DNA from 4 places in the Candidatus Merdisoma sp. JLR.KK011 genome. Region 4 is predicted to be linked to each of the others. Evidence: riboswitches for the same ligand, from Rfam matches in the RefSeq annotation. Region 4 holds a riboswitch; each other region holds the start of a gene.
The links. Region 4 has a riboswitch for thiamine pyrophosphate ahead of thiT (energy-coupled thiamine transporter ThiT). Riboswitches for the same ligand answer to the same signal wherever they lie in the genome.
Positions count from the first base shown of each region.

Region 1: another riboswitch for thiamine pyrophosphate. It lies ahead of thiS (sulfur carrier protein ThiS); the one in region 4 lies ahead of thiT (energy-coupled thiamine transporter ThiT).
Region 2: another riboswitch for thiamine pyrophosphate. It lies ahead of thiM (hydroxyethylthiazole kinase); the one in region 4 lies ahead of thiT (energy-coupled thiamine transporter ThiT).
Region 3: another riboswitch for thiamine pyrophosphate. It lies ahead of VV089_RS10920 (hydroxyethylthiazole kinase); the one in region 4 lies ahead of thiT (energy-coupled thiamine transporter ThiT).

Region 1 is NZ_JAYWSZ010000003.1:152,681-157,426, forward strand. Features, by position in the region: gene thiH (2-iminoacetate synthase ThiH) at 1-740, opposite strand, end outside; gene VV089_RS01655 (thiazole synthase) at 754-1,524, opposite strand; gene thiF (thiamine biosynthesis protein ThiF) at 1,541-2,182, opposite strand; gene thiS (sulfur carrier protein ThiS) at 2,186-2,380, opposite strand; TPP riboswitch at 2,436-2,542, opposite strand; gene VV089_RS01670 (IS110 family transposase) at 3,433-4,668, shown strand.
Region 2 is NZ_JAYWSZ010000003.1:2,010,316-2,015,061, forward strand. Features, by position in the region: gene VV089_RS10850 (LysR family transcriptional regulator) at 1-500, opposite strand, end outside; gene VV089_RS10855 (chromate transporter) at 607-1,170, shown strand; gene VV089_RS10860 (chromate transporter) at 1,167-1,730, shown strand; gene VV089_RS10865 (hypothetical protein) at 1,747-2,271, shown strand; TPP riboswitch at 2,645-2,750, shown strand; gene thiM (hydroxyethylthiazole kinase) at 2,919-3,719, shown strand; gene thiE (thiamine phosphate synthase) at 3,706-4,347, shown strand; partial or broken gene thiD (bifunctional hydroxymethylpyrimidine kinase/phosphomethylpyrimidine kinase) at 4,442-4,746, shown strand, end outside.
Region 3 is NZ_JAYWSZ010000003.1:2,019,559-2,024,304, reverse strand. Features, by position in the region: gene VV089_RS10925 (M56 family metallopeptidase) at 1-958, shown strand, start outside; partial or broken gene VV089_RS10920 (hydroxyethylthiazole kinase) at 1,918-2,410, opposite strand; TPP riboswitch at 2,561-2,666, opposite strand; gene VV089_RS10915 (hypothetical protein) at 2,773-3,564, opposite strand; gene VV089_RS10910 (hypothetical protein) at 3,692-4,138, shown strand; gene VV089_RS10905 (DNA/RNA non-specific endonuclease) at 4,221-4,746, shown strand, end outside.
Region 4 is NZ_JAYWSZ010000006.1:252,489-257,234, reverse strand. Features, by position in the region: gene VV089_RS24670 (radical SAM mobile pair protein B) at 1-623, shown strand, start outside; partial or broken gene VV089_RS24665 (AraC family transcriptional regulator) at 618-728, opposite strand; gene VV089_RS24660 (DMT family transporter) at 814-1,716, opposite strand; gene VV089_RS24655 (AraC family transcriptional regulator) at 1,709-2,539, opposite strand; TPP riboswitch at 2,679-2,787, shown strand; gene thiT (energy-coupled thiamine transporter ThiT) at 2,826-3,494, shown strand; gene argS (arginine--tRNA ligase) at 3,753-4,746, opposite strand, start outside.

The DNA.
Region 1 (4,746 bases), on a different contig from region 4:
TCAAAGCGATAAGGCCACACTCGCTTATGACCGAGAAGATGCAGCTTTTCATATTTATCTGTATCATAAGTTTCCTGAAAAACTGTAACATAATCAGCACCGCACTCATGTAAATAGCGGTATTCATCCGTATTCACAGGATATATTTCAAGACCTACCATTCTGAAATATTTTCGTGCGAGCTTGCACGCCTCACCAATATATTTAACATCACTTTGTGCTCGGCTTTCACCTGTAAGAATAAGTATTTCTTCCATACCAGAATCTGCTATAATTCTCATTTCATGCTCAATCTGTTCCATAGTCAGCTTCATACGATTGATATGGTTATAACAGTTAAAGCCGCAGTAAACACAATAGTTCTCGCAATAATTTGCAATATAAAGCGGCGTGAACATATAAACGGTATTACCGAAATGCTTGCCTGTTTCGGTTCGTGCTTTTTGTGCCATTAACTCCAAAAAAGGCTCTGCCGCAGGAGAGAGCAATGCCTTAAAATCCTCAATCGTACAGGTTTCATGTTCAAGTGCTGTTTTAACATCACTTACTGTATATTTTGAATAATCATACGAATTCATTTGTCCGATTACTTTTTCACAAATATCAGATTCAATCTGCTCCATTCCCGGCAGATATTCCATATGATTTTTTCTTGATGATGGATCATTTTCAAGCCTATGCTTCTTTTCAAGCGCCTTTGGTGATAAATGCACGGAATCAATAAAATATTCGTTATCCATATATTGCCTCCGCTTAATCTCTTAAAAATCCGGTAAGCGGATCAGATGCTGATGCACCTCTTGACAGAACCCTGCCGGGCTTTGCATGATAAGCTTTTCTGCCTGCCTCTATTGCAGCACGAAAAGCAGATGCCATAAGCGGCAGATTGCCTGCTGTTGCAAGTGCAGTATTTGCCATAATAGCAGCTGCACCCATTTCCATAGCCTCACAAGCCTGCGACGGTCTGCCGATACCTGCATCTATAATAATAGGCAAATCAATTTCATCAATCAAAATTTGTATAAATTCACGAGTTGCAAGTCCCTTATTTGACCCAATAGGTGATGCAAGAGGCATTATGCTTGCAGCACCTGCATTGACCATATCTCTGGCAGCATTCAAATCAGGATACATATACGGCATTACAATAAAGCCATCATTTGCAAGGATTTCAGTTGCTTTGATGGTTTCTGTATTATCAGGCAAAAGATATTTTGAATCTCTCATAATTTCAACCTTTACAAAATTGCCGCAGCCAAGTTCTCGTGCCAGACGGGCAATACGGACTGCTTCCTGTGCATTTCTTGCCCCAGATGTATTTGGCAGAAGTGTTATCCCCTTTGGAATGTAATCAAGAATATTTTCCTGCTCCTTTGTGTTTGCACGGCGAACAGCAAGGGTAATAATTTCTGCCCCTGCATCCTTAACTGCCGATTCAATAAGCTCCAAAGAGTATTTGCCTGAACCCAAAATGAATCTTGAATTAAATTCATGACCGCCGATAATGAGTTTATCATTTTCCATTATAATTCCTTCTTTCTTATACTTCGTATTCTTCTGCAATTATTCTTAAAACCACATGTGCCTGATGTGCTGCACACACCATTACACGAGACGATACAAGTCCAATACCATCAGATACATCACTTGTTTCATCACCGCAAAGATAAAATCGTTTCGTTACTCTGCGAGTTTTTATACTGTTCGCCGATGCCATTCCTGACATACCCGAGCCTGCAGCTAAATACTTATCCGGGAAATTTTCCCTTATGCCGTTTACAAGCATTGCCTTTTCTTCAGGTTGGTCAAAGGCTTCACAAATTATATCAGCATTACATAATAGCGCTTTGATATTGCTCTCGGTTATACGGACAGTGTGAGTATCAATCTCAAGATATGGTGCGATTTGTTGCAAATTAACCTTTAACGCATCTGTTTTATACATTCCGATTTGTGAAACAAAATATTGCTGACGATTAAGATTTGACAAATCAACTTTGTCAAAATCAATCAATATAAGTTTTCCTATTCCTGCACGAGCAAGTGCTATTGCAATATTAGAACCAAGTCCGCCAAGTCCACAAATTGCAACAGATGCTTTACTGAATTTGCTTTGTAATTCCTTACCATGTCGTTCTTCAAGTGCTAAAAGCATTTCTTCTTTTGTGGGAATTAAGTGCATATATTAACCCCCTCCGACAAAGCTGACCACTTCAATAACATCACCATTTTGAATGATTGTTTCATCAAATTGACTTTTCGGCACAATTTCTTCATTACGCTCAACGGCAATAAACTTCAAATCATAATCCGTTGTTTTCAGATACTGTGAAATTGTCATTCCGACAGCATCTTTCTCAACTCCATTGATTTTCACCATAGCTTTTCCTCCTAAATAAAAAATAGGGAGCTACCAATTAAGGTAACTCCCATAATACAATACTATCAGTTGTCCCTACGTTGGCATTATCCAAATCAGGTATATCGGTCGAAAGTTATACTTTCCTCTCAGCCTGTAACACAAGCTCCCGAATATTTAATTGTTGAATTTATAATAACACCATTTTCAATAAAATGCAAGTAAATTGATTATTTGATACTTGATTTCAAATTTTATCGTTACTGTTCAGAGGTCAGCTTGTGATAAACAAACCGATGGTGTAGACTAATCTTAGTCGAAACCATCGGTTTTCTTTATCCAAATATCTCGGATACTCTGTTATATAAATTTGATTCTTCGTTTTGGCGTATCTGAATAAGCATGCTCATGCATTCACGTTAAGCAGGACGATTTCATCTTCCATATTTTTCATTCTCTCAATCCTCCGTTTTCATAAGGTAATTATACTATAGATGCCCTCAAAATGCGAATTTCCGTATTTGAGGGCATGGTCAATTTGACGGTGGATAATTTTAAAAAAACGAGTAAATATCAGGTGAAAAAGAGGGCAAGGAAGCATGCCTGGGACGAAACGGAAGACAGAAATGTGGATAACTTTCTGATAAATAAAGCGGACAGAAAAACTATAAACATCATTTTTCTGTCCGCTTTATTTATCCACATATAAAAAATTTAAATTTCGTCACTTTTCACAATCGTCAAATGTAGGGAGTGAACAGTAACGATAAATCTCCTCCATCAAAATTTATTTTAATCTGTCTATTGCTTTCTAAACCCTCATGCCCCACATTTGGCACCACCATAAATGAAACTGTGCAAGCGATAGGTTATTGAATTTGTTTTTGCCATTGTCTATACTATAACCAACGGCAAAGATCGTTTTAATTTTGGGCCTGCAGCCCGTTTTCTAAACTGATTTCAGGTACTCTCATTTGCACCACCACCTGTCCAGCCTCTTACGGCAAAAGGACGTACAGTAAAATGATAACAGACAGAGTACCATGCCGTAAATTTACCCAGGAGGTGCCTTTATGGATAGAATTTACGACAATTGTTGTGGTATTGACGTGCACAAAAAACTCATCGTTGCCTGCTTTCGAAAAGGCAATAAGCAGGAGATACGGGAGTTTGGCGCAACAACCAGAGAACTTCTCGAAATGGCTGACTGGCTCAAAGACGGCGGCTGTGAAATGACCGCAATGGAGAGCACGGCATCTTATTGGAAGCCTCTGTATAACATCCTTGAATCGTCCGGCCTGAACGCTATGGTGGTCAATGCCCGCCATATGAAAGCTGTCCCAGGACGCAAGACAGATGTCAGGGATGCTGAATGGATTGCGGATCTTCTTCAGCATGGGCTGCTCCAGCCCAGTTACATCCCTGATAAAGAGCAGCGGGAACTGCGTGAGCTGGTCCGTTACCGCAAGAGCCTTGTTGGTGAACGCACCAGGGAGCTCAACCGCCTCCAGAAGATGCTGGAAGGCGCCAACATCAAGCTGTCCGGTACTGTGTCGGATATCAACGGCAAGAGCGCGCGCAACATCCTGGAGTATCTTCTCACCGGGGCGTCCGTGGATGGACCGAAATATGATGAGATGTATGAACAGAAGATCATCGCCCATAATCTCAAGGCCACCAAGGAGCAGATCATAGACGACCTCAATGGTGTGATGAGCCCTCTCCAGCGCCGGATGATGAAGGAGCTTCTGGCACACCTGGACGAGCTTAATATCCACATCAAAAATCTGAATGATGAGATTGACAACTTCATGAAGCCGGAGGAAAAACAGGCTTCCCATGCCATCCAGGATGTGACTGGTATAGGGAATACCAGCGCGCAGGCCATCATTTCCGTCATTGGCACGGATATGGAACGTTTTCCTACGGACAGGCATATCTCGTCATGGGCCGGATTATGCCCTGGTGATAATGAAAGCGCCAGGAAGAGGAAGTCCGGCAAGACCAGAAAAGGGAACTCCCTTTTGCGGACAACCCTGATTACCTGCGCGCATTCAGCTGTAAAGAATAAAAAGTCCTATTTCCATGCGCAGTTCATGAGGATCAGCTCCCACAGGGGAAAGAAGAGGGCCTATGTCGCAGTTGCCCATTCCATGCTCATAGCCATTTACCATATCCTCAAAGACGGAGTGGTGTTCAAGGATCTTGGAGCTGATTATTATAACCAGTTCAACAAAGAACGCAAAATCAATGCGTATCTGAAAAAGTTAAAAGCACTTGGTTGGGAAGCCCCGGTAGTTGCCGCCTGAGTCTTCCAGACAGGGTCAAAAACTTCTTTTAAGCTTGATAGGGGCAGTCTGCGCTTTTTTGGCTACCCGGAAGATTAT
Region 2 (4,746 bases), on a different contig from region 4:
ATAACAGTTAGATTGTCTTCCCTATATTCTTCTGAAACAAAAGCCGGTGTATGGGAAATACCCTCAATCAGTATAAAATCCAATTCATTATTCAATATTTTCTGTTCTAACTGCTCTGATGGACTGATGGTTACTTTTATCTCTGTACCAGGATAGCGATTATAAAATGCTTTCATATAGCAGGGAAGAAACTGTGAACCAATAGTTATGCTTGCTCCGATTCTTATAATGCCAAAAGAATCCCAGTCTTTCATTGCTTTTTCCATATCATCAAACATGGAGGTGATATGGATAGAATACTCATAAAACCGTTGTCCTGCTTCTGTGATTTTAAGCCTTTTTCCGATTCTGTCAAATAGAAATACGCCATAATACTGCTCTAATTCCTTGACAGCAAGACTAACTGCGGGCTGTGTCATGTGGAGTTGTTCTGCAGCCTTTGTTGTATTGAAATTATTTTTGCAAACCGTTAAGAATATTTTTAAGTGCCGTATTGTCATATTTTATCCCGCCTTATATGAATTCACTTATTATATAGATAAAATTATATTATTTCCTTTATCAAAAAGCAAGTGTTATACTTATGTGCATAAGGAGGGAAGCACATTGAAACAAAATACATTTACAAAGCTATTTTTATCTACTTTTCAGTTAAGCGCCTGCACGTTCGGAGGTGGATTTGTAATTATACCTTTAATGCAGAAAAAATTTGTTGATGAGCTGCACTGGATAGAGGAACAGGAAATGATGGACTTGACAGCAATCGCACAATCCTCACCCGGTGCAATCGCTGTCAATGCGTCTATTCTTGTAGGATATCATGTGGCAGGCGTGTTCGGGGCTTTGATAACGGTGCTGGGAACCGTACTGCCGCCACTCATCATAATCTCTGTCATTTCTTTTTTCTATACTGCATTTCGTGATAATATGATTGTCCACATGGCTATGACAGGCATGCTTGCAGGAGTAGCTGCTGTAATTTGTGATGTAGTAATCACAATGGGAAAAAACATTTTCCGAAAAAAACGGGTTCTGCCGATTATTGTTTTGTTTGCATCTTTTGTTGCTGTCCGTTTCATGAAAGTCAACATTATCCTGATTATTCTAATCTGTGCCATAATCGGTGCAGTTGATACTTTGTATCTTGGCAGGAAAGGGAGGCAGGCATGATTTATCTGGAACTGTTATGGAGTTTCTTCCAAATTGGGTTGTTTAGTATAGGCGGTGGTTATGCTGCCATGCCGCTGATTCAAAATCAAGTTGTTGATGTTCACCCGTGGTTGACTATGACCCAATTTGCAGATATTATGACGATTGCGGAAATGACACCGGGGCCGATTGCCATCAATTCAGCAACCTTTGTAGGGATTCAGGTTGCTGGAATTCCGGGAGCGATTATAGCCACCATAGGCTGTATTCTCCCGTCTTGCGTTATTGTAATCACGCTTGCCTATATTTATTATCGTTTTCGTGGATTAAGAATGGTACAGGGGGTGCTTGCAGGTCTTCGCCCTGCTGTTGCAGCCATGATTGCATCTGCTGGCATTACCTTAGTAATCATGGCTTTTTACGGAGAAAGAAACCTGCCGGTTGATTTGAGTGGAATCAACATAATTTCTGTAATTATTTTTGTTGTTGGCTTTTTTGTTTTAAGGAAATGGAAAGTAAATCCCATTTATGTGATGTTGGGGGCAGGTGCAGCCGGAGTATTGCTGTATTCCATTGTTTGATACGAGGAGGTATAACATGAAGTACATAATGAAAGCAGGAACTTTATACTTCAATGATATAGTGTCAGCCCGAATAAAAGGCAGCTTTATAGGTTCGGAAAAGAAGATCTATTCTGCAAACGGTTCAATGCTTATGCACACGGATATAGCAAACTTAGAGGTTCCGCCAAATGAAGCGGGGAATGTCCGTTATCGTCAATATATCTTATTTGACAGCAGCGGTAATAAATGTGCAGTCGCAAATCCGGATTATGCAAAGGGAGATGACCCAACTGTAGTTGGCTGGCCTTTATGCCGTATGCCGAGAGTAGATCATGCAAAGGTTGTGTTTGATAAAAACGAATATTTGCTGGTAATGCAGAACAACCAGAACTATTTATTATCCGATAAATCCCGCAAATCAATTATTCAAATTTTCCACCGGGGAATAGTCGGCGGCTGGAACATAGAAGCTATGGACGATTTTGCCCCGGAAATAATATGCGGTATTTTTGTGTTCTGCAAGTATATTGAACAGGAAAATGAATTTTTAGTTGTATGAAAGAGATGAAACAGCTGCAACCATATGTGAGAAAAAATCTATTCGGAATAGAGGGCTGGAATATTGCATGGTATGGTGTGGTTATCGGTGTAGGAATATTCCTTGGCCTTGCCTGTTTCCATTATCTGTGCTCGTGCATACTATGTGATTTTTAGTGGGAAAAATACGCAGATACTATCATTGATATTGGTGGTTGTTGGTTTTATATTGTGGTACTTTGGATGGAAAAGCGATGGCTTCGACTAAGATTAGTCTACACCATCGGTTTGTTTATCACAAGCTGACCTCTGAACAGTAACACTATTGTCGATTCATATTGTTTTTTATGAAAGTCACTTGCAAAATGGAACATACAGTGTTACAATTCCTACAACAAAGTAAACAGGGGAGCTTGTGTGACAGGCTGAGAGGAAGGTAGACCTTCGACCCTTACACCTGATGCGGATAATGCCGCCGGAGGAAGCTGCCAAGGGGCGTATACTTTTTCAGGGGCATCCTGTCGGGATGTACCCTGTTTTTTGTTGTCTGCAGGAAAAAATGATGCCGGCAGCCGCGGCCTGCTGCAGATTGAGGAGAAACGCCGTCATACGAAGACGTCTTCTCCCGGCTCAAAGGAGTAAAAGCTATGTTTGAAAAAATGTTTGAGAATGTTAGACAGAAATCCCCCCCTGATCCATAATATCACGAACTATGTCACCGTCAACGACTGCGCCAACATGCTGCTGGCCTGTGGCGGGTCGCCCATCATGGCAGACGATCCGGAGGACGCCGTGGAGATTACAGCCATCTGCAATGGGCTGAACATCAACATCGGAACACTGAACCAGCACACCATTCCTTCTATGTTTGCCGCCGGAAAGCGTGCTAACGAACTGGGGCACCCCGTGGTTCTGGATCCGGTGGGGGCTGGAGCCTCCACGCTGCGAACGGACACGGCTCTGGAACTGCTGAAAAAGGTGAAGTTTACCGTGATCCGCAGCAACATCTCGGAGATTAAGACCCTGGCTCTGGGCAGCGGCACTACCAAGGGCGTAGACGCTGACGAGGCGGATAAGGTAACAGGGGAAAACCTGGATGGGACGCTGGCCTTTGCCAAGGATTTTGCCCGGCGCGCCAGAACAGTCATTGCCATCACTGGGGCCATCGACATTGTGACGAATGGGGAACGTGCTTTCTGTATCCGCAACGGCCGTCCTGAAATGTCTGCCATTACCGGCACCGGCTGCCAGCTCTCCGCCCTGACGGCAGCTTTTGTCACTGCCAATCCAAACCGGCCCCTGGAGGCTGCTGCCGCTGCCGTGCGCGCTATGGGACTGTGTGGGGAGATCGCCTTCCAGCGTATGACCAAGCTGGACGGCAGCTCTTCTTACCGGAACTACATCATCGACGCCATGTACCGTCTGACCCCGGCGGCGCTGAAGAAGGGAGCCAATTATGAAGTGCGATAAACGGTACATGCTGCTCTACGCTGTCACCGACCGTGCCTGGGTTGGAAAGCAGACGCTATACCAGCAGGTGGAAGCGGCATTAAAGGGCGGCGTGACCTGCGTACAGCTGCTGGAGAAGGAACTGGACGAAGCGGCGTTCCTCCAGGAGGCCCGGGACATCTGCGCCCTGTGCCGGCAGTATGGGGTGCCCTTCATCGTCAACGACAACGTGGACATCGCCACTGCCTGCGGTGCGGACGGAGTCCATGTAGGCCAGGAGGATATGGGAGCGGAAGAAGCGCGCCGACGGGTAGGAGAAAACATGATCCTGGGCGTCTCCGTCCACACAGTGGAGGAAGCCCGCCAGGCCGTCCGGGACGGCGCAGACTATCTGGGCCTGGGCGCAGTGTTCCCCACCGGCACCAAAACCGACGTGGATGTGATGCCTGGAGAGACCCTGCAGGCTATCTGCACCGCAGCAGACGTGCCCATTGTAGCCATAGGCGGATTGAACCGAGACAATATCCTCCAACTCTCCGGCAGCGGAGTGGACGGCGCGGCCCTAGTCTCCGCCATCTTCGGAGCGGAGGACATCGAGGGGGCCTGCCGGGAGCTGCTGGCGCTGGCAGAGAAAATGGTAAATCCATGAGGATTCGCAAAGCTATTGGGGGAACTTTAAGCGGAGGACTTAAGGCGCTGCTCTTAAAGCCGCTCAACAAAAATAATACAGAGGAGAAACAGCAATGAAAACAGCATTATCAATCGCTGGGACAGATCCCAGCGGAGGGGCCGGAATTCAGGCCGATCTGGGGAGCGCAGATCAATGCGGTATTCGAGGACATTCCGCCTGATGCGGTCAAGATCGGCATGGTGGCCTCCTGTGGGTTAATTGAGAAGATCGCAGAGCGGCTAAATTTTTATCAAGCGAAAAATATTGTGGTTGACCCGGTGATGGTGGCCACCAGCGGCGACCGGCTGATCTCCGAAGAGGCGGTGGCCACGCTGAAGGCCGGCTTACTTCCTCTGGCGGCTGTAGCCACCCCTAATA
Region 3 (4,746 bases), on a different contig from region 4:
GGAGTTCCAGACATCCCTTCCGGTGAGGAATGACTTCACTGAAAACTGGTTAAGCGTCCATCAGCAGAGGCGCAGGATTTCCATCCGGCAGTCCGGCCGGTTTTCTGCACCGCTCACATATGGCGTACTTCACCCGGTGATTTTGATGCCTGCATCTACAAAGTGGGAAAATACAGATTTATTGGAATATGTTCTGGCCCACGAGTATGTGCATATCCGGCGTTTTGACAGTATTAGGAAATTAGTATTGATCGTGGTGCTGTGTGCACATTGGTTTAACCCACTGGTCTGGATTATGTACGTTCATGCCAACCGGGATATTGAACTGTCATGTGACGAGGCAGTTGTCCGCCTTTTCGGTGAAAGTACAAAAGCGGCCTATGCACGGGCATTGATCAGTATGGAGGAGACACGGAGCGGATTGACCCCTCTGTGTAACAATTTTAGCAAAAATGCGATTGAAGAAAGGATAACTGCAATTATGAAGATTAAGAAAACTACAGTTTTTTCACTTATCATGACCGGGTTTATTGTTGTGGGAACTGCAGCAGCATTTGCCACTTCTGCAAATGCACAGCCACAGCAGGCCGAATCTGTGGGGCCGGGCAGCGAGACAGAAATAGTGACCAAGCCGGATTCTATTCCGCTGGTTGATGACAGCTTTGGAATTTTTTTCAAGGATGGTGGAAAGGCTGTGGGTGCTGATGCAGAAGAGATAAAAACGGCTGTGCCGGTGCAGTCAGATGATATTTATGGCACACCAGCAGAAAAAACCAGTGCATTGGCAGATGACCTGTCTGGAAACAATATCATTTACTTTGACACAGAAGCAGAACGCGATGAGCACTTTCGGGCATTGGAGGCAAATGTGGAGGAAGGGTTGGAGCGTTATGCAGGATTTGAGGAAATGTATGCGAGAATAAATACTTCTGAGCCTGTGACGTATATTGTGAAGTAAAATTATCAAGATGGGGCAGCTTATCAATGAAGTAATCCTGCAAAAGTAACCGCCGCATATGGTAGGCCGCCATATGCGGCGGTCTGTCATGTGTGCCCAGTATGTGCGCAATCTAATCGCTGAAAGTCTGTAACACGCCCTGGTAGTGGGAAGTGTATAGCCAGGAGCAAGGGTGTACATCGTGAGGTGGAATGAAGAAAGCTGGAGGCAAAGATCTGGTCTGACGAACAGAAATCACATCAGGCTGCAGTTAGGGATAAGACTGCATGTCAAGCCGAAGTCCAATAACTACCTAGTAGTCCGTACCGGAAATCCTTGTGCATATTTCCAATACGGACTACTAGAACTAACTGTGGTAAATGTGGCAGATATATGGAGTGAAAGATTGTGTTCTTACCTGGGGAGGTCTCGTCTCGTCAGCGGATGGAACTACACAACACATAGGAAATCCGTAGTAACAACGAATGGCGAGAAGTCAGCAGAGATCATTATTACTGCCAATTACCAAGAGATAAAATGGAATGTTATTTTCATAGCCAAGAGGTTTCCTGTTACGAAAGCCCCTTGGCTTTTTCTGCACATTTTTAGCTTTTGCGGTTTAGATACCACTGCTTCCGGCGGTGTGCAGGCTGTTTTTGCAGGCCTTTCCCATGGGTATTCTGACAGGTGCGGCATCGGTATCCCCTATGGAGGCTATGCGCTGCACAGCGCAGGACGATAGGATTTGGATTGTTTCCACTGTTGGGATGACGCTGTTTACATTTGCGATTGGATACAATAGCAGAAGCAGCGGGCCATCCCTAACAAAGATGTACCAGTACGAAGAACCGGTAATAAATCCGTTGGAAACATTATAATTGAATCTGCTTTAGATAAAAGACCCCTTCTTTGCAAATTCGCCGGTCAGATTGAAATTGTGCTGCATGGGCCCCCGGCCTTTTCCCAGATCCAGCATAGCGCCCAACGCACCGGGCAAAATCCTTGGCGAAGACCAGCGTCTTGTCCAGGTTTTCCTCTGTCACCTTATCCGCTGCGTCAGCGTCTACACCCTTGGTAGTGCCGCTGCCCAGAGCCAGGGTCTTGATCTCCGAAATGTTGCCGCGGATCACGGTAAACCTCACCTTTTTCAGCAGTTCCAGAGCTGTGTCCGTCCGCAGCGTGGAGGCTCCAGCCCCCCACTGGGTCCAGCACTACGGGGCGCCCCAGTTCGCTGGCCCGTTTTCCGGCGGCAAACATAGAGGGAATGGTGTGCTGGTTCAGCGTTCCGATGTTGATGTTCAGCCCGTTGCAGATGGCTGTAATCTCCACGGCGTCCTCCGGATCGTCCGCCATGATGGGCGACCCGCCACAGGCCAGCAGCATGTTGGCGCAGTCGTTGACGGTGACATAGTTCGTGATATTATGGATCAGGGGGGATTTCTGTCTGACATTCTCAAACATTTTTTCAAACATAGCTTTTACTCCTTTGAGCTGGGAGAAGACATTTTCGTATGGCGGCGTTCCCCCCCTCAATCTGTGGCAGGCTGAGGCTGCTCGCATTATTTTTTTCCCTGCAGACAACAAAAAACAGGGTACATCCCGACAGGATGCCCCTAAAAAAGTATACGCCCCTTGGCAGCTTCCTCCGACGGCATTATCCGCATCAGGTGTAAGGGTCGAAGGTCTGCCTTCCTCTCAGCCTGTCACACAAGCTCCCCTGTTTACTTTGCTGCGGAAATTATAACACTGTATGTTCCATTTTGCAAGTGACTTTAAAAAAAAACGACATTATGTGATATTATTTGGTGTTACTGTTCACTCCGTGCCCAGTAACATTATTTGTTTCTATAAATCCGTCCCCCGTCTAATTCACTGTATCTGTAATCTTCAAAAAAACCTTGCCCGGTTTCCAGATTTTGCAGCCCCCAGCATTCCAGAATATCGTCAGCACTGTTAAATTCCCTGTGATTGTGCATCCAGGACTGGAACTCTACCGCACCATACAGTTCTGTGCCCGGTTCATGGCCGGCAGCGTCCGGGCTGTAGAGGATGAAATGTGCGCCAGGTTTGAGGGCGGCGCCGTCCAAGTCATTAAGACCATAGGGGTCGCTGGAAATAAAATGAAGGACATAACCGCCATCCAGTTCATCCCATTCTTCTCCCACGCTGCGGCCGGTGTCAAGCACCAGTTCTTCAAGCGTCAGCAGCCAGGAAGCGTCCGTGAGCTTTTCAACTTTGCCAAACCTTCCATGAAAATGACAGAGAGACACCTCGTCTGCATCAGCATCGGAATATTCCCCGGAAAAGCTGCCGTCCGGATTCAAGCCAAGGAATGTCTGCCATGCTCCCGCACCGCTGCAAAAAGACATTCCCAAGGTTTCTGTGATTGGCAGTCCGTCCGTTTCTTGGGGAACGACTGGCTTCTGCGCCGCTGACATGGTAATTTGGAAGTCTCTTAAATTCTCTAGCAAAGACTTGCCTTCATCTCTTATAAACTCCGGCTCCCGGCCATCCAGCCACCACAGGCTGTCATAAAGCTTTCCTTCTTTTTCGAAGGTATCCAGTAAGCTGCTGTCTGTACAAAGCATCGGAACGCTATGGGAAAATAAGTCATTGATTTCATCCATAAAGGCAGCGATGGCTTCCGGCTCAAAGCTATTGTGGATGGGAGAGCCAAAATTTATATCAAAATCATAGAAATGTTACATAATTCTATGCCTATTGGATATGAAACACAAATGTGGTACAATTCTTATGAAACAAATAGACATGAGGAGAGGACCGGATATGACAATTTTTATCTGTGTAGATGATAAGAATGGCATGCTGTTTAATCATAGACGGCAGAGCAGAGACGAGGCTGTTCTAAAAGATATGCTGGACATTGCAGAAGGAAAAGTCTGGATGAATACATATTCCTCAAAACTTTTTTGTGCGGTTCCGGATAGGATTGCAGCAGAAGATGATGTATTTGAATGTGCCCCTAAAGACAGCTGCTGCTTTGTAGAAAATATTCCATTGAAACCATATGAAGACCGGCTGGAGGTTATGATTGTTTACTGCTGGAATCGGACATATCCGGCAGATACCTACTTGGATATAGATTTAAACCTGGATTGGGAAATTACAGAAACAAAAGAATTTGGAGGAAACTCACATGAGAAAATCACACGAAAGATATACAAGCGTAAAAACCAATAAAATAACTTTACTATTAATCTTTTTATTTGCTGTTGTATTATCGGTTTCAGCCTGTGGAAGCTCTGCCGCTGCAGAGCCAGACTTGGAAGTTGAGGAGATTCAGGTAAATGAAGAAGAATCAATAGACGAGGCGGAAGAGGAATCCCCTGCAGAAGAACAGATAGAAGAAGTCCTTTCTATTGATGAAATTGTTACCAGCTTTGAACCGGAATCCGCTGTTGATATTCCGGACTATGCCGGTGAACCTTATGCCGTAATGAACGGTAATATTCCCTTTTTTACGAAAAGCAATCTTCCAACAGCATCTTTTGAATATTATTCGGAATTGGATGAATTGGGACGATGCGGAATTGCCTGTGCGAATATAGGACCGGATCTGATGCCGACGGAAGAACGCGGAGACATTGGAGAGATAAAGCCTTCCGGGTGGCAGACTATAAAATATGATAATGTAGATGGAAAATATTTGTATAACAGATGTCATTTGGTTGGGTATCAGCTTTCGGGAGAAAATGCAAATGAAAAGAATCTGATTACCGGAACCCGGTATTTGAATGTACAGGGAATGCTCCCGTTTGAGAATATGACAGCTGATTATGTGAAGGAAA
Region 4 (4,746 bases):
AATACGGCCGCACCCGTGCACTGCTTAAAGAACTGCAAGACAGCAGGGTAAAGCTCTCCATCGCCACAAAGTCCGATTTGATTTTGCGGGATTTAGATTTGATAAAAACATTTCCCGATGTCCGTGTCTCATGGTCAATCAACACGCTCGACGAAGCATTTAAGGACGATATGGACAAGGCGGTATCCATTGAGCGCCGACTGGCGGCAATGAAAGAATTTCATAAAGCAGGCGTTCGCACCACCTGTTTTATTTCTCCGATTTTTCCCGGCATTACTGATGTCAAGGCAATTATTGAACGGGCAAAGAATCAATGCAATCTGATATGGCTTGAAAATCTAAATCTCCGCGGAAGCTGCAAAGCCGTCATTATGGCTTATATCAAAGAGAAATACCCAGCTCTCCTGCCGCTGTATCAGGAAATCTACAATCAAGGCAGCCGCAGCTATTGGGAAGCTCTCGACGCAGCGCTAAAAGAGTACGCCGCCGAAATTGGTCTCGGCTATGTAAGAAATGATGATAGTATGAACCATCCCTTTAACGCTCCGCCTGTGATTGTCAATTATTTTTATCATAGCGAAATCAAAAAATCAGCACGAAAAGACGGTAAACATAATGCCTGAACTAAGGGCAATTTCAATAATCGGCTTTTGGGAAAACGCAAGAAGCTTTGCCGCTTCTGTAAGCTGCCGTCCTTTTGCGCAGCCGCAGATAGTCAAACCCACCGTGTGCCCCTGCATTTTTGCTCCCTTCTTTCCTCATTCCTGCTTCTGCTTTATGGGCACAAAGGTACACCCCTGTGGTGTCTCCTGTTTACCTGCTTACTCTTTTCTTAAATATCAATTTACCTTCTGAAAGAAACAAACCAATCAAGGTAAGTCCTATTCCAATCACAGCCATCCATGTGATTTCTTCCTTTAACACAATAACGGATGTGACAACGGTGATGACAGGGACGATATAGATATACACACTTGTCTTAACAGCTCCAAGCATCTTGACCGCATAATTCCAAGTAACAAAACAAAGGGCTGATGCGCCCAAGCCTAAATATATAAGGTTCAGAGCATACTCTGGCTCTGCAAACCTCTGCACATCCAAGCTGAAATCAAAAACAAAAAGGAACGGGAGCATAAAAAGTATTCCGTATGTAAATATCCTCCTTGTAGTTTGAATGATATTATATCCATAGCCGCTGATTTTTCGTGTAAGCAAGGAATAAACGGCCCATACGAATGCTGCAGCAATCGCTAAAACATCGCCAATAGGATTTAACTGCAAGGTCCCGCCGCTGAAACTGATAAGACATATTCCTGTCATGGCCGCTATAAAACCAACAAAAAAACCGGCTTTTAGTTTTTCTTCTGCCTTTAAAATTACATGAGATAAAACAGCAGTGAAAAACGGAGCAACAGAAATAATAACGCCGACATTAGAAGCCATCGTATAGGTTAATGCGATGTTCTCAAGCAGGTAATATAAGCATATTCCGCATAGTCCTGCCGCAGCGAATGTACGCTCCTGTTTTTTATCCTTTATTCTTAACCGTTTTGGATAAACGGCCGTCAGAACAAGCAGTCCAAGAAAAAATCTAAAAAACAGTATTTCTATCGGTGTAAAATCTTTAAGCAGTATTTTGGTGGATATGAAAGTCGTTCCCCAAATCACAATCGTAATCTGAGCTGTGATATGCCCAATGGTAGTTTTTTTATCCATGATTCTTACCGCCTTCCTTAAAAATGCGTCTGTATGCGGCAGGCGACAATCCGATAAACATATGAAAAAAATTTGAAAAATGGCTCTGGTCTGAAAAGCCTGTCTGTACAGCGGCGTCAGCCGGGGCTGCGCCTTTCTCCAACAGTTCCTTTGCTTTGCTTATCCGTATTATTTGAAGATACCTATACGGCGTAACTCCCTTTGACTTAGTAAACGCTCGGAGCAATGTAGATTTGCTAAGACCGCTGCATTTGCAGAGAGTTTCCAATGTGATATGCTCCGCAAAATGTTCTGACATAAATGCGCAGGCATTCTCTATTTCTTCACTGTACTCTGGAATACAGTTCCCGGAAGGCTGCCCGTATTGCTCGATAAGCAATGAAATAAGGAGCAGAAGCATCTCCTCTTTTTCAAACTCTTTTGAACCATCCATAATGCTCTGATGTAATGAATGGAGATAATGACTCAGCTCCTCATTTTTAATGACATTTTCCGAAAAACCAATGGGGACTCTTTGTCCTGTTATTTCCTCTGCTAATAACAGCATCGTTTCTTTTGGAATGTTCAAACCTCTGTAATCAAGCGTTCCGCCGTCACATTGCACACAACTGTGATTATCGCTGGGATTAAACAAAAGAATATTTCCCTGAGCTACTGTATATTCTTTATTCTTGCAGGACAAACAGCGTGTCCCTGCTTCTATAAAGCCAATCACATAGTAATCATGGAAATGATTCGGAAACGGCTGTGCGATTCCCTCAAAGCGATATGCTTCAAGCTGCAGATCGTCATCATAACAGACTGTCCGTACTTCTTTCTGCATGGCAGCACCTCCTCGTGCTTCATATTATACGCGGAATGTCTGCTGATTTCTTGTATGATATCTTCATTTTGAAAAAACATCCATAAAACACTTGACAACTTTATCCCCCAAGAGTATATTCAAGATAATCACATAGCAAATATTATGCTAGGGGAGCCTAAGGCTGAGAAAGCGTGGCACATTGTACACGCTGACCCTCATTACTTGAACCGGTTAATACCGGCGTAAGGAAGCTGCTTTTCGTATCCCCTCCTGTGAAAATCACACAATCAAGGAGGATTTTTTTATGTCACTTTTTGTAAACAAGGTAGTAGATGAGTGGGGAACCTCCTACTCCCTAACCGGCTTAGGCTACGGCGCTTTAATAGCCGCCATTCTGATTTTATTAATTCTTGCCTGCTATCTCACCGGAGAAAACAAACGCATCGAAACAAAACCCCTAGTATTTGCCGCTGTCGCCATGGCCCTGGGAATGATCACATCCTTCCTAAAGCTCTTTGAAGCCCCCATGGGCGGCTCCGTAACCCTGTTCTCCATGCTGTTCATCTGCTGCATCGGCTACTGGTACGGCCTGCGCACCGGCCTCATCACCGGCTTCGCCTACGGCCTTTTGCAGCTCATCTCCGACCCTTACATCATCAGCCTCCCCCAGATGATCACCGACTACCTGCTGGCCTTCGGCGCCCTCGGCCTCTCCGGCCTTTTCCACAACAAGAAAAACGGCCTCATCAAAGGCTACATAGCCGGTGTCCTGGGCCGCTACCTCTTCGCCTTCCTGTCCGGCCTCATCTTCTTCGCCTCCTACGCCGAAGGCACCGGAATGAGCGCCCCCCTATACTCCCTCGCCTACAACGGCAGCTACTTAGGCTGCGAAGCCGCCCTGACATTAGTCATCCTAGCCATCCCAGCCGTCAACAAAGCCTTCGTCCGCGTAAAACAAATGGCCATAGCCTAAAACCCACCCAAACACCATACCCCCAAAGCCAGGCTGAGCCGCAAAAGGCCGGGAGGCTTTTCCAATATCAGTGTCCGGCTATTCGCGCACAGACTGTCTGATATTGGCGGACAAACGCCCAAGAAAGTTCAACAGGCAAAGCCTGTCAAAACCACCAAGCGTTCGTCCGCCAAGAGCAGACAGACTGTACGCGAATCGTCCGAACACAGATATGGAAAAGCCTCCCGGCCTTTTGCGGCTCAGCCGTCCCCCCACACACTACATACGCTCCGGCGCCTCAAACCCCAAGATCCCAATACAAGTCTCCAGCACCCGTTTCGTCAGCACCAAAACAGCCACCAGCTCACTTCGCACCTCAGCATTTTCCTCACCAAGAATCTTCGTCTCATGGTAAAACTTATTAAAAGCATTCGCCAGCTCATAAATATAAGCACAAATCTTATGAGGCGCCAGCTCCTCAAAAGCATTCAAGACCGCCCCGTTAAACCGGGCCAGCCGAAGCATCAGATTCTTCTGGGTCTCATTCCCAGGCATCCCGATCATTCCGGCCTCCGGATCAAATCCCATCTCCCGATACTTATTGAGAATCGACTTAATCCTCACAATCGTATACAAAATATAAGGCCCCGTATTCCCTTCAAAGGAAGTAAACCGCTCCACATCAAATACATAGTCCTTAGAAGCCTGGTTCGACAAATCCCCATACTTCACAGCAGAAAGCCCCACGATCTCAGCCGTCTTTCTGGCCTCATTCTCCGGAATCTCCGCCTCCGAATTCTCCACAATCTTCCGATACATCTCCTCATTGATATCAGAAAGAAGATGCTCCAGACGCATCACGCCGCCTTCCCGGGTCTTAAACGGCTTCCCGTCCTTCCCGTTCATAGTGCCAAAGCCCAGGAACTTAAGCCCCGTATCCGCCGCCACAAGCCCCGTCTTCCGGGCGCAGCGGAACACCTGGACAAAATGCATTTCCTGCCGCTTGTCCACTACATAAATCATCTCATCCGGCCGGTAAAGCTTCATCCGCTCCACAATCGTCGCCAAATCCGTGGTTGTATAGAGAGAAGCCCCGTCCGACTTCAAAATCATACAGGGCGGAACCTCCTTGGTATCCGTATCCTCCTTCACATCCACCACAAGAGCCCCCTCACTCTCATAGGCAAAGCCTTTGTCCTTCAGCATCTTGACCAGCCCGGGAATATAGGGCTGCGCATCCGATTCCCCTTTCCAAAGGTCAAACTCCACATTC